2 regions of the Pedobacter ginsengiterrae genome follow, and region 2 is predicted to be linked to the other one. Evidence: riboswitches for the same ligand, from Rfam matches in the RefSeq annotation. Region 2 holds a riboswitch; the other holds the start of a gene.
What was found. Region 2 has a riboswitch for cobalamin ahead of metE (5-methyltetrahydropteroyltriglutamate--homocysteine S-methyltransferase). Riboswitches for the same ligand answer to the same signal wherever they lie in the genome.

Region 1 (3,200 bases), on a different contig from region 2:
GCATTGGGAGCGTTACTCTGAACAGATACTATTCCATTATCTCTCGAACTTTCACTTTCATACATCTGGCTTGAGCCAATTATTTGTCCGTTGGTAGCCTTCAAATTAAAGTAAGATTTCCCGTTGCTTGATTTTTTCTTTTCGAATTCTGTTTCATCCTGTGAGTTTTTTATTACAGATTCGATTCCGTTTTCGCAACTTGGCTTTGCAGAATAGCCTTCGCTCGATAAAATAATCTGACCATTTCCTGCTACTAAATTGAATTGAAATTCTCCGTTTGTTCTTTTACTAATTACAAATTTTCCCATTACTGAATTATTAAGTTAAAAATTAATTATTACTATTTTAAGGGGACGATTTGAATTAAATTTACAAAATATTTAAAATTTTGTAAGTCAATTTTTATTAATTTTTTTATTTATAATCCATTTTAAATTTGGCCAAATTAGCTTTGTTGCTTTTTTTTCTTTTCAATTCTGCTTCATAAATACTTCTACCTAAATTTTTCATAAAAGGGTAACAAACAGTTTCATATTCGTATTTATTATCATTAAAAATTCCATCATCGTTACTTTGAATAACAGCTGTTAAAAAATATTCAACACCGTTTTTAAAATCTATGAAGTAAGAATTATCGATTATGTAGCCATAGCTATCTCCATATTTATTAAATATTCTAATATTAGGATCTAATTCAACATTCTTTTCTCGTCCGTAATACAGCATTTTCGCATATGTTGGCCAAAATTCTTTTTCATCGTATTTTGGAAAATTACTTTCAGTAGGTAATTTACTCATATAAGTATAGATCAATTTATAATCAGCAGTAGTTAAATTATATCTTTCTAAAGCTGGAAATGCTTCAGGTAGAATAAGTTTCTGCATCAACTTTTGCTGATCGTTAATGGGAAACGCATTTTTGTTCTCCAGACTGAAAGGCTTATTGACCAATTTATCCGCACTATCTAAATAGCCTTTTCCCATTACGGTATTCGTTAAAACCAAATCATATTCCTTTGGATCGAATTGCGCTTGCTGACTGTAAACAAGTTTGTTGCCATTGTAAAACTTAATAGGATTTGTATGTTTTGCACTTTCACCCGCATCACCGATGGCCAAACGATTTAATATTCTACTGTTTATTAAGCCATTTTTCTTCAATTTCTCATTCAATTCTGCCCGTCCGATAAACTCAAACAAACGGTTAAAAGCATCGTTATCACTGGTTAAAAGAATTTTCTTAATATAATGCTCTATAGATGGTAGCCCATTTTTTGAAGAAGTATCTTTAAATACTTTTGTTTGACCTTTAAAAGCACTGTCGGTAATCATGGTACTTTTAACTGTAATTCCTGAACTTTTTAAGCGATTCACTTTCTCTAATGCAAAAATTACAGCTGCGAGTTTTACGGTACTGGCAGGATAGAAGTAATGTTGTGTATTTAAATTATAACTGTAACTTTTAAAGCTCGGTTTATTTTTCATATCGCGATTAACCTGTGTATAAAGTATTTGAACCTGATTATGATCTGGACGATTTAAGATATTGCTAAATAATTCAGGTTTAGCTTGCATTAATTTTTTTAGAAAAACAGTATCTGTTTGCTGTGCCATAGTAGATAAACTCATTACAGAAAATGCCAAAAGGAAGATATATTTCATAGCTCGGGTTTGATAATAAAGTTAAAATAATCATTTCTTAATCGTTTATTAAAATAGAATAAAAAGCTTTTCGCAATAGTGTTTGCTGTTTCAGCTTTAATGTCTACTTTTGCAGCGCTTTTGGTTTCTGGCCTTACAACCAGAATTAAAAGGGAATGCAGTGTAATTCTGCAACTGTCCCGCAGCTGTAAGCTCTATAACGTTTTTTCATTCAAAAAGCCACTGTTTCAATTCTGATTCGGGAAGGCAGCAAAAAACGGGAGCAAGTCAGAAGACCTGCCTTAGCGTATAATTTCATAGCTTTCGGGGATTGAAGCTAGGATTGAGGTACTTAACGTTTTTCGTATTTTCATTTCCTTTCCTAATCTGTTGGCTGTGGGCAAAACTCACAATCAAATGAACAAAAAAAGAATTTTAATTGCTGCAGGCCTGGGGCTTGTTCAATTAACAGTTAGTCAATCGGCTAATGCACAAGACAGTTTACAACTAAAAGATGTTGTAATTACTGCAACAAAAAATGATCAGAAACAATCTCAGACTGGTAAAGTTGTAACCATTATCAGTAAAGAAGTTTTAGAGCGTAGCCATGGTAAATCTTTGCCCGAACTAATTAGCGAGCAAGCAGGAATTATTGTAGCAGGTTCGAGTAGCAATCCAGGTTTAAACAAATCGGTATTTTTCCGTGGGGCAGGTAGCGCTTATGCGGTTGTTTTAATCGATGGAATTGTACAAAATGATCCATCAGGAAACGGTGGTGCATTCGATTTACGCTTATTATCTATCGATCAAATCGACCATATTGAAATTTTAAGAGGCGGTCAATCGACCATTTATGGTTCTGATGCAGTTGCTGGTGTAATTAATATCATCACTAAAAAAGGCGGACCAAAAGGCAATACCATTTACGGAGTTGCCAGTATTGGTAGTTACGAAACTTTAAAAGGAACTATTGGTTTAAATGGTGGTGTTGATGGGTTTACTTATAATGTTAATTACACTCAGAATAAAACAAACGGCATTTCTGAAGCGGCTAATCCAGTAGGAAACAATGCAGAGTTTGATAAAGATGGATTCAGAACTGGTGCCTTAAATGCAAATTTCGGAATCAAATTGGATAAGCATTTTTCAGTAAATCCATTTGTGCGTTATTATTATGGAAACTATAGTTTTGATGGTGGTGCTTTTGTAGATGCTGGAAATTATTCTATTCTGAAAAATGTTGCTGCAGGTACAAACGCTAAATATGAATTTGCAACAGGAAAAGTTACATTAAACTACAGTTACGAAAGCACTTCGAACGATTCGCATAGCTCTTTTCCTAGTTTTTCTCAAGGAAAAATCTCTATCGTAGATGTATTTTACAACCAAAAACTAAATGATAAATTAGATTTATTGGTGGGTATTGATAACCGAGTAATGAAACTTTCATCGGCAGCTGCAGCGCCTAAAGCAAATATATTTGCGGCTTATAGTTCATTGTTTTTGCATGATTTAAGTGTTTTTAACTTAGAGGTAGGTGGTAGATACAATAAACACGA
Region 2 (3,200 bases):
CAAAAAGCTGACGACCCATATTTTGGGTTTCTTTAAGATTTAACATGAAGAAATCGCGGTTGTTATCATGTCCTGCGTACTTTTCATATAGTTTCGGCAAGCCAGATAAAGATCTTTTTTTAGGGTCTTTTTCTCTCATATACCAATTGCTCACCAATTCTTGTCCATCGGGATTTGCATGGGTAAACAGGATAATTACATTATCTAAAATCCTTAACGTTTCTGGATCGGTTTTCGAGGCAAATTCGTAAGCGGTTTGGATAAGTTGATGTGCGCCAACAGTTTCATTAGCATGTAATCCACCATCAATCCAAACTACTGCTTTACCTTCTTGGGCCAGAGCTTTAGCTTGTTCTGCTGTAATTTCGGCATGCGCCAGTTGCTGTGAAATCTCTTTATATCTATCTAATTTTTTTAGATTTTCAGGCGACGACATAATCATCATATATTGGGTTCTGCCTTCTTCGGTTTTACCAATATCTACAAGCTTAACCCTTTTCGAAGTTTCGGCTAGTTTTTTAAAATAAGCCTCAGTTTGGGTATATGTTGCAAGCTGGTAATCATCTCCAATATTAAAGCCAAAGTGAGATTTAGGGCTAGGGATTTCTTGTGCAATAGCAAGCGTGCTACTTAAGATTAAAAAAGCCACGCACAACTTTTTAAAGTAGTTTTTTATCATATTCAGGAAAGTTTGGTTGGTTGATATCAAATATATAACAGAAATATGGTGTTAATATCCTTGCTGTAAATTTGTTACAGTTAAAGGTTATTTTCAAAAGGCCGTTAAATCACAAAAAACCTAAATTCGTTAAAATTCCTGCTTCATATTGCATACATTTGCCTTTGATGTAAGTTCTTAACTTTATTTTTTCATCAAACCGATATTGGTTTTACTTAGCTGTAGATTAAAAGGGAATCGTGTGTAAATCACGAACTGTCGCGCAACTGTAAATCCTGTCTTTTTAAAAAAAAGACAACAAATTATCAATAATGCCACTGTACCAGGTAACGGAATGGGAAGGCGATAATTTGAGGATAAGTCAGGAGACCTGCCAAATATCGAATTGACAATGCTTTCGCGTTAAAGAGCAATTGGTCAGGTCTGATTTGTACAATAAAATTAACCGTTTTATTTGGTTTTGCTTTGAGCCTTCTGGCTGCGAAGAAGATTTTTTGTGCACAAACCTTTCCTTTTATTTTTATCAAAAATCATTGTAAAATATAGCTTAAAGGGCTTTTAACGATTTATTTACTTAATCTTTAAAAGAAATGCTAACGCAAAATCTGGGCTACCCGCGTATTGGTAGCCACCGAGAACTAAAAAAAATCTGCGAAAACTATTGGGCAGACAAAACCGGGTACAAAAACGTACTTCAGGTTGGAAAAAACATTCGCCAAGAAAATTGGCAACTACAAAAAGAGGTAGGAGTTGATGTTATTCCTTCTAATGATTTCTCTTTTTATGACCAGGTTTTAGACCATTCTTTAACTTTCGGCGCTATCCCAAAAAGATATAACGAAGTTATTTTAAGAAAAGGAAATTCTGAGCTTGATTTGTACTTCGCTATGGCCCGAGGCTATCAAAAAGATGGCCTTGATGTTGTAGCGATGGAAATGACAAAATGGTTTGATACCAACTACCATTACATTGTGCCTGAGTTTTACAAAGATCAGCCATTTAAACTTTTCTCTACAAAAATTATCGATGAGTTTTATGAAGCCAAACAGTTAGGAATTACAACAAAACCTGTTTTAATCGGCCCTGTTTCTTACCTCTTGCTTGGAAAAGAAAAAGAAGCTGGTTTCGAAAAAATTGATTTAATTAAAAATCTGCTTTCTGTTTATCTTGATATTTTAACACGGTTAGATTCGCTAGGCGTTGAATATATTCAGTTCGACGAGCCATTTTTAACCCTTGATTTATCTGAAAAGGAAAAAGAAGCTTACAATTATACTTACAAGCAAATCAGAAAATCGTTTCCAAAACTGAAAATTATTTTGGCTACTTATTTCGAAGGCTTAGGTAATAATTTAGCTTTAACAACTTCTTTACCTATTGATGTTTTACATGTTGATTTAGTAAGAGCGCCAAAACAATTAGACGAAATAATTTCTACATTAAATGAAAAAACAATTCTTTCTGTTGGAATAGTTGATGGCCGTAATATCTGGAAAAATGATTTTGAAAACTCCTTAGAAATCATCAATTCGGCAGTGGATAAATTAGGTAAAGAACGTGTTTGGGTTGCACCATCATGTTCACTAATTCATTCTCCTGTTGATTTAGACAACGAAACGAACGAACGAAATCTTTCGGAAGAGATTAAGCAATGGCTAGCTTTTGCTAAACAGAAAGTTGCCGAAGTTGTAACGCTAAAAAAACTTGCCACAAACGGAAGCCCTGCATCTACCCTGCAAAAATTCGAAGCCAATAAAAAAGCAACAGCCAATCGCAAAAGCTCTGTTCTAATTCATAATCCTGAAGTTAAACAAAGGGTAGAGCAACTTAAAGCAGGAGATGCGGATCGTTTAAGTCCGTTCGCTTTAAGAAAAATTAAGCAACAAGCATTAAAATTACCTGCTTATGCTACCACAACAATTGGTTCGTTTCCGCAAACAGCCGAAGTTAGAAGCTGGAGAGCAAAGTTTAAAAACGGAACATTTTCGGCCGATGAATACAATACGTTAATTGCCGAAGAAACCGCTAAAGCTGTAAAATGGCAAGAAGAAATCGATTTGGATGTATTGGTTCATGGCGAATTTGAGCGTAACGATATGGTTGAATATTTTGGAGAGCAGCTGGATGGCTTTGCTTTTTCTAAAAACGGCTGGGTGCAAAGTTATGGCTCTCGCTGCGTTAAGCCACCAATTATTTTTGGCGATGTTTCTCGTCCACAAGCTATGACCGTGAAATGGACCGCCTATGCGCAATCGCTTACTTCAAAATACATGAAAGGCATGTTAACGGGCCCAGTTACTATTTTGCAATGGTCGTTTGTTCGTAACGATCAACCGCGTTCGGTTACATGTACGCAAATTGCTTTGGCCATTCGTGATGAAGTTTGCGACCTGGAAAAAGCAGGAATTAAGATTATTCAGATTGATGAACCTGCAATTAGAGAAGGGTTGCCTTTGCGAAAAGCAGATTGGCAGGCATATTTAAATTGGGCTGTTAATGCTTTCAAAATCTCTGCTGCAGG

Region 1: another riboswitch for cobalamin. It lies ahead of ABD692_RS17215 (TonB-dependent receptor plug domain-containing protein); the one in region 2 lies ahead of metE (5-methyltetrahydropteroyltriglutamate--homocysteine S-methyltransferase).

Annotation. Positions count from the first base shown of each region.
Region 1 is NZ_BAABAK010000018.1:80,875-84,074, reverse strand. It holds gene ABD692_RS17225 (YegP family protein) at 1-308, opposite strand, end outside; gene ABD692_RS17220 (serine hydrolase) at 415-1,662, opposite strand; cobalamin riboswitch at 1,767-1,960, shown strand; gene ABD692_RS17215 (TonB-dependent receptor plug domain-containing protein) at 2,059-3,200, shown strand, end outside.
Region 2 is NZ_BAABAK010000015.1:532,879-536,078, reverse strand. It holds gene ABD692_RS15400 (M14 family metallopeptidase) at 1-679, opposite strand, end outside; cobalamin riboswitch at 869-1,072, shown strand; gene metE (5-methyltetrahydropteroyltriglutamate--homocysteine S-methyltransferase) at 1,270-3,200, shown strand, end outside.